One region of the Pantoea sp. E2023-21 genome, then DNA from elsewhere that is predicted to be linked to it. Evidence: predicted binding sites of a transcription regulator. Region 1 holds the regulator's gene; the other holds the start of a gene.
What was found. The regulator CRP, encoded in region 1, controls carbon source genes, mostly activating them, when cyclic AMP is high. The targets are predictions, from matches to a motif close to ATGTGANNNNNNTCACAT.
Positions count from the first base shown of each region.

Region 2: a site for CRP is predicted at 1,915-1,932, ahead of ACRQ84_RS04905 (6-phosphofructokinase). Genes of this name have one in related genera too.

Region 1 is NZ_CP195344.1:2,902,322-2,906,537, reverse strand. It holds gene ACRQ84_RS13710 (YccS/YhfK family putative transporter) at 1-1,772, opposite strand, end outside; gene crp (cAMP-activated global transcriptional regulator CRP) at 1,831-2,463, opposite strand; gene ACRQ84_RS13700 (OsmC family protein) at 2,768-3,172, shown strand; gene ACRQ84_RS13695 (phosphoribulokinase) at 3,253-4,122, opposite strand; gene ACRQ84_RS13690 (YheU family protein) at 4,184-4,216, opposite strand, start outside.
Region 2 is NZ_CP195344.1:1,019,793-1,024,008, reverse strand. It holds gene ACRQ84_RS04915 (PTS sugar transporter subunit IIC) at 1-482, opposite strand, end outside; gene ACRQ84_RS04910 (PTS sugar transporter subunit IIB) at 475-789, opposite strand; gene ACRQ84_RS04905 (6-phosphofructokinase) at 800-1,780, opposite strand; gene dld (D-lactate dehydrogenase) at 2,216-3,910, shown strand; gene ACRQ84_RS04895 (L-ribulose-5-phosphate 4-epimerase) at 4,020-4,216, opposite strand, start outside.

The sequences.
Region 1 (4,216 bases):
TTAATATGCTCGACAATGAACTGACTGTGCGTTACCCACATGCGCATATCTTTTAGATATTGCAGGTTAAAGCCCGGCTCGCTCGATGCCTGGTTCAATGAGTTGAACAGCGCATTGTGCGCCTGATTAACCTTCATGCGCTGATAAGCCAGTTTCTCGGGCGACTGTTCCGGTCCCAGCAACAGTCGCAAGGCATCCTGATACGCTTCCAGCGCATCGTGTGCGTTCTTGCGCAGCAGCCCGCTTTGCCACTGCGGCCACAACCAAATCATCCCGGCGAAGGCAATCAAACAGCCCATCAGGGTATCCATCATGCGTGGCAGTAAAAATTGCGCGCCGTTAAGTGACAGCAGCTGCAGCGAATACACTGCGGTGACGGTGAAGCCAATCATCGACCAGCCATAATATTTCCGCGTGATCAGATAACTTGCCAGCGTGATCCCCAGCATAAACAGCAGCGTGATCGATTCCGGCACCGCCAGCTGTAGCGAGGCGGCAGCGATCAGCAAACCCGCAAAGGTGCCCAGCGCACGGTGCTGAATACGCACGCGTGTCGCGCTGTAGCCGTTCTGGCTGACGAACATGATGGTCATCAGAATCCAGTAAGGTTTGGGAATGTTGAAGAACAGCGCCAACGCGCTGCCAAACATCAGCATCACGGCGAAACGAGCGGCGGTGCGTAACGCGGAAGATTTGAACGACAGATAACTGCGCAACGCCGGCAACAGCGGCAAACGGCGCTGGCGATCGGCCATCAGGTCACGTGTGTAGAGTGGCTTCTGCGTGCGCAACACGCGGGCGATGCGACTGAAGTGATACAGGCAGAAGTTGCCGACCGGATTATCCGGATGCTGGCGCGCAATTTTCTCCAGCGCGCCGAGCTGTTTCTCCATGTGAAAACGATCGGGTAATTGATGGTAGAGGATCGCATCGGCCAGCACGCGCAGCCGGGCTGAGATGATTTTGGCGTTCCAGCGAATCACCGCTTCGGCGTGGCTCTCCTCCACGAGCTTTTGCACCTCTTCGGGCTGATGCAAACTCACCGAGATGTGTTCCTGTAAATCCAGCGCCACCTGAAAAGCGCGTGTCAGACGTTTGTGGCTGTTATCACGGCTGGCCGACAACATGTGCATTTGCTGGTAGCAGGTCGTGATGAGATCGACCGCCTTTTGCTGGCGTGCCAGCAGGGGGGGCAGCGCTTTTTCCGGATCGGTCAACTGCGTCAGTAAGGTGTATTTGGCATCGCAATAATCGGCCAGCTCACGGAACAGCAGGCTAAGCGATTCGCGCATCGGCTGCTCTTTCCACAGCCAGAACCAGAACCAGTTGAACAAGCCGTACCACAGCGTGCCGCCTATGTAGAGCAGCGGCGGCACCCACATCGGCATGCGTCCCACTAAACTGAGCGTAAAGATGGCGGCGATTAACGTCGCGGGGAGCAGGCGCGCATGCAGTGGGCCGATTTCACCGGTCACGCCAATCAGCAGCGGCAGCGCCAGCAAAATCAGCGGCAGCGGAATTTGGTACGCGGTGAGGATTTGCATCAGGAAACTGCCGGTGGCAAACAGCGAACCCCCTACAATCAGGCGTTTGAAGAAGCGTTTGTGCGGCGTATCCAGCCCCGCCATATTGCAACAGGCAGGCACTAACGAGAACAGCAGACCTTTTTGCAGATCGCCAAACAGCCAGCCGAGAGCCACAGGCAGGCACAGCACCAGCGTTTGCCGCAGCGCATAGTTAACTTCAGGATGATAGATGATTCGGCGCCACATCAGCTCATCGCAAATAGAAACGGCGCGATGTTGCCATCACGCCGTGGGTGAGAAGAAATTAGCGGGTGCCGTAAACGACGATGGTTTTACCGTGTGCGGAGATCAGATTCTGATCTTCCAGCATTTTCAGGATACGACCCACGGTTTCGCGTGAGCAGCCCACGATCTGACCAATCTCCTGACGGGTGATTTTGATTTGCATCCCGTCCGGGTGAGTCATCGCATCTGGCTGTTTGGCCAGATTTAGCAGCGTTTGCGCGATACGTCCGGTCACATCGAGGAAGGCAAGGTTGCCCACTTTCTCAGATGTCACTTGCAGACGACGCGCCATTTGCGACGAAAGTCGCATTAAAATATCCGGGTTTACCTGAATCAGCTGACGGAATTTTTTGTATGAAATTTCAGCCACTTCGCAGGCAGACTTCGCACGCACCCAAGCACTGCGTTCCTGGCCTTCTTCGAAAAGACCGAGTTCGCCGATAAAATCTCCCTGATTGAGATAGGAGAGAATCATCTCTTTGCCTTCTTCATCTTTAATCAGTACCGCTACGGAACCTTTCACGATGTAGTACAGCGTTTCCGCTTTCTCACCCTGATGGATGAGCGTGCTTTTGGATGGATATTTGTGAATATGGCAATGGGACAGGAACCATTCGAGTGTAGGGTCTGTTTGCGGTTTGCCGAGAACCATTCGCTATTATCCTCTGTTGTAATCGTGCCCAAAATACAGGGGGCATTTTTCCCTGTCAGGCGGTTTAATCGTCGAGCGTTTCCAGTAAAGGAAAAATTATTCCGGGTGGACTCTTAAGCTACGCTTTTGATTCTTCCCGCCTTCGTCTGTAATGACGAAAATATTTTCAGCACTGTTTGTAGCACAGCTTTAGCGAGCTGTCTTGTGTTGTCTCGCTTCAGCAGAAGGGGGATTACTCTGGATTGCTGTTTGTCAGGTGAAAGCGTACTCTGGCGGCAAAACCGCCTCTTCAGGAGAAAGAATAATGCAGGCACGAGTGAAATGGGTGGAAGGTTTGACCTTTCTCGGAGAATCCTCATCCGGCCATCAGGTATTAATGGACGGTAATTCCGGTGATAAAGCGCCAAGTCCAATGGAGATGGTGCTGATGGCGGCGGGCGGTTGTAGCGCTATTGATGTGGTGTCGATCCTGCAAAAAGGGCGCAGCGATGTCGCCGATTGCGAAGTGAAACTCACTTCAGAACGTCGCGAAGAAGCGCCACGTATTTTTACCCGCATCAATCTGCACTTCATCGTCAGCGGCAAAGCGTTAAGCGACAAGGCGGTTTCACGCGCGGTTGATTTGTCAGCGGAAAAATATTGCTCGGTGGCGATCATGCTGGGCAAAGGCGTGGAAATTACGCATAGCTACGAAGTGATCGCGCTTTAATGCTGGCAGGTGCGCATTAATGCGCACCCTACAAAACGCTCTCATTTCGTAGGGTCGCCATTCATGGCGACCAATGACACTCACTCAATCCGCTTCCCTTCAATGAGTCGCTGCACCAGCGGTAGCATAATCAGCTCCATCGCCAGTCCCATTTTTCCGCCCGGCACCACCAGCGTATTGATGTGGGAGATAAACGATCCCTGAATCATCGACAGGAGATAGGGGAACGCGATGCCTTCCAGACCGCGGAAATGAATCACTACGAAACTTTCGTCGAGCGACGGAATTTCGCGTGCCGCAAATGGGTTGGACGTATCAACGGTTGGCACACGCTGGAAGTTAATGTGGGTGCGTGAGAACTGTGGCGTGATGAAGTTGATGTAATCCTCCATTGAACGCACCACCGAATCCATCACCGCCTCACGCGAATGACCGCGCTCGCCCGTGTCGCGCACCAGCTTCTGAATCCACTCAAGATTAACAATCGGGACTACGCCAACCAGCAAATCGACATGCTCTGCGACATTTTGCTGCTGCGTGACCACGCCGCCGTGCAAGCCTTCATAGAACAGCACATCAGTGTTCTCCGGCAGCGGTTGCCAGGGGGTGAAAGTGCCCGGCACCTGATTCCACGGCACGGCTTCGTCGTAAGTGTGCAAATATTTACGCGATTCGCCCAAACCGGTTTGGCCGTAATGCCTGAACGTCTGCTCAAGCAAGCCGAAGTCGTTGGCTTCCGGGCCGAAGTAACTGATATGGCGACCCAGATCGCGCGCCTTGCGGATCGCCATGTCCATTTCCGGACGCGTGAAGCGATGGAAACTGTCACCTTCTACTTCCGCTGCATGCAAATTCAGCTGCTGGAAAATCTTACGGAAGGCAAGGCTGGTGGTAGTGGTTCCGGCGCCGCTGGAACCGGTAACGGCAATAATTGGATGCCTGGCTGACATAACAGAGCTCCCTGTGAGGTCCGGCGATGAGCATTGTTACCACGAATTGCCGCGGGGTGCATCAGCCGCGGAATTCACCTTTTGGCATGATATT
Region 2 (4,216 bases), 1.9 Mb from region 1:
GCCATAATGCCGCCAAAAATGCCGCCGGTAAGGATCAGAGGTAAACCTGTCAGCCCCGCTTTATAGCCAATCACCGCACCGATCGTCGCCATCCACAGCAGCGCCTGACCCGTCAGGAAGATGTATTTGAACGGTGTCAGACGCGCGATGATGATGTTGACGATAAAGATCACCAACAGCGTCAGCGCCACTTCTGAACCCAGCTCGCGGTTTGCTAACCCGGCAATGGCGGCAACGTCAGTGATATAACCCTGCATGCCAAAACCGTGGGTAAAAATGGTGTTCAGGAAGGTCAGCGTACCGACAATTATGTTGATACCGGCCATCATAATTAAGAAACCGAGCAGGGTTTTAAAAGTGCCTTCCACCACCTTACCCGCCGATTTTTTTTGCAGCAGCAGACCAATCAGGGCAATAAAGGCGATCAGTATTGATGCCTGCCCTAATAAGTCTTTTACCAGGAAGTCGATCACACTATTCATGGTTAGCAACCTTTAAATTACGTTCTTTCATAAACGCCACGATTTTCTCTTCAATTTCCGCTTTGTCTGTCAGCTTGTTGAGAATAATCACCCGCTTGATCTGCTCCGGGCTGGCATCGGCATTTAACACATCAGCAAATGCTTTCTGGGTTAAAATCATGTCGGATTTAAAGGCGTTGGCTTCAGAAATGGTGGTGTGATCGATATCCGCATCGATTTCGAGTTTCTTTAATACCGACTTGGCGCTCATCTCAATCGCAAAGCTTGAACCCAGACCACATCCACAGACACATAATATTTTCAGCATGGCTATTTCCTCACAGAATTTGCAGTTGTTTAGCGAGTTTATAATGATGCCCTTCAGTATCGACCAGGCGTTTTTTCATGCTTATTAAATCAATCGGAATCGGTCGATTACTACCATTAATAATGACCGCTTTATTGCGCATTCCCGACTGAATACAACGCGCGACTTCACTGGCCATAATGGTGCCCTGATATATCTCTTCACAGGTGGGATCGCCATTACGCAGGCCATAACCGATGATTGTTTTACGAATACGTACACCAATTAACGGTTCAATTTGTTTAATTAAGGTATCGATGGCGCCCTGAAAGCCCGGCGAATATTCGCGGGTATAGCCTTCTGAGCACAAAATAATCACGCTGTTCTGTGCCGCCAGCCGCTGCGTGATGCGCGTGGCCAGTTCTTGTGGCGCAATCTGGCATTCGGGAATCAGCGCAAAATCCGCATTAGATTTAATCGCCGACTGCAAGGTTAATTCACCGCAATATCCCCCAAGCAGTTCCACCATAAATACGCGGCCGGTTAACGCACGGCCGGTATTGCGTAATTTTGCCACCTCTTTTAATACCTGCTCACAGGCAGTGGAAAAACCGATGCTGTAATCACTGCCAAAGACGTCGTTATCAATGGTCATGCCGACGCCAAAACAGTTGACGCCAAATTCACTCAGCGTGTGCAGAAATTGTAATGACCCATCACCGCCGGCCATAATTAATACATCGATGCGCAACGACTTAAGATGTTTAGCGATCATTTCATATTCAGGGCGAATTAATTTCCTGCTGGTTCGTCCTGACTGCATAACCGGAATAGAAGCGATAGCGTAATCCACTAAATCACGTTGAGATATTTCCTGGTGATTGTTTTCCAATAAGCCTGGAATGCCGCCATTGAATAACACCATTTCGGCCTGGGTTAGGCGTGATATCTGATACACAAAGTTATTAATCCCGGTTACATCACCACCGCTGATCACCATGCCAATTCTCATTGTCATCATCCTTTATGCTGTGCGTCTGGAATTCATTCTTCCGTTTAACCGAGTTGTTATTTGCAACAGACATCACACTTTTGCCATGTATTTACCAGTGATGATCATTGACAGCATCTTAATTAGGTTTAATTTTGTGACTTAAATCACATGGCACTTATACGCTCAAATTAAAAATAATGATAGAAATCATATGCTTATATTTATTTTACGCAGTAAAACCAATGGCGCTAATTAACGCCCTTCCCGCTCTTTTTCTTTCGATCTATTTTGTGATTTCCCGCGCACTTTTATCGGTTTCTGACGATTATTCCGCAAAAGTTAAAGGGATAATGATTACGTGCGTTATTTACGTGTCAGGTCCAGTGAGTGATTGACTCAATGCAGCTGCGCTTGTCCAATACCGTGGCTGATAAAGAATAAAGAAGAGAGAAGATGAGTATCCAGAATGACATGTTGCGTAAGTTGGCTGACGTGGTGAGCGGCAAACAGCTATTAACCCATGCGGATGATAAAGCCTGGTACTTAAAGGGATTCCGCATCGGGCGTGGCGAAGCGCTTGCAGTGGCGTTACCGCAAAGCCTGTTGCAGCTGTGGCAAACCCTGCAGGTGTGTGTGGCGCACGATGCGATCGTTCTGATGCAAGCATCAAATACCGGCGTCACCGGCGGTTCAACACCCGACGGCAATGATTACGACCGCGATATTGTGATCATCAGCACCCGCCAACTCAAAGGCGTGCAGGTGATCGATCAGTCGCGTCAGGTGATTGCCTTTCCCGGCACCACCTTGACCGAACTGGAGCACACCTTGCAACCGCTGGGCCGCGAGCCGCATTCGGTGATTGGTTCGTCCTGCATCGGTGCCTCGGTGGTTGGTGGCATTTGTAATAATTCTGGTGGTTCGCTGATTCGGCGCGGCCCCGCTTTTACCGAAAAATCACTGTTCGCCCGCATTCACGATGATGGTCGTTTAGAGCTGGTCAACCATCTCGGCATCGAGTTGGGCGAGACGCCGGAAGCGATGCTGGAAAACCTGACGCAGCAGCGCTATCAAACCGGCGATCAACCCGACTGGCAAGGGAAAATCTGGGCCGATGATTACGCCGACCGCCTGCGTGATGTGGCAGCCGACTCCCCAGCGCGTTTTAATGGCGATCTGCGTTACCTGCACGACAGCGCTGGCAGCGCCGGTAAAGTGGTGGTGTTCGCCGTGCGCTTACCCACTTTTGAAGCCAGCGCCGGCAGCGATACCTTTTACATCGGCACCCACGATGAAAGCGTGCTGGTGTCACTGCGGCGTTTCCTGTTAACCCGAATGAGCGACCTGCCGCTGCAGGCAGAATATATCCATCGCAACGCCTTCGATTTAACCGTGCGCTACGCCAAACATATGTATCTGGCGATCCGCAAACTCGGTCCGCAGGCGATCCCACAGATGATGGCGAATAAAGCCAAATGGGATGTGCGCGTCAGTCATCTGCCGTTCCTGCCGCGCAATTTTGTTGATCGGGTGCTGCAATGCTTTAACCAACTGACACCGAGCTTTATCGCGCCGCGCATCATGGATTATCGCAGCGAATATCAGCATCATCTGATGATCAAAGTAGAGTCGCCGCAAACCGCCGAGTTACAGGCATTGTTGCAGCAGTTCTTCGCTGACCAGCAAGGCGGTTTTTTCCATTGCGATGCCCGCGAAGCGGCAGATGCCTTTTTGGTGCGTTTCGGCGTGGGTGGCTGCACCATTTCCTACTGCGATGCGCTGGGATACAACCCCAACGAGCGGCTGGTGGCCTTTGACGTGGCGCTGCGCCGTAATGATGACGCGTGGCGCTTAACGCTGCCGGATCATCTGGCGGCGCAGGTGCAGGTTGATTCATGTTGCGGTCACTTTTTCTGTTTCGTAAATCACCAGGATTACGTGCTAAAACCGGGCTACGACGCCAAAGTGTTTAAAGAGGAGGTGAAGCGGTATCTGGCGCAGCGCGGCGCGAAATATCCGGCTGAACATAATGTCGGGCATCTTTATCAGGCTTCATGCGAGCACGTTGAGCACTGGAAACAGCTTGATCCCACTAACAGTTGTAATCCAGGGATTGGCAAAACCAGTAAGAAGAAGTTTTGGTTGTAGATTTGCACGAACTGTAGCGGCGCGATTTATCGCGCAATGCCTTGCGCCGCTACAATGTGTGCGTAGGGTAATGGGGATTTTCATCTCTCAAGGGGCTGGCATTCTGACATTATCCCTGCCCGTAATAAGCATTAACGCCATGTTTACGTTCGAAATGCCGATTCATTAAGTCCTGATTCATTGGCCGCAGCCGGGGATTAATAGCGCGCGCGATCCATGCCATTTTTGCCACTTCCTCCATGACCACCGCATTGTGCACAGCCTCCTCAACGTTAGCTCCCCACGCAAAGGGGCCGTGTTGATACA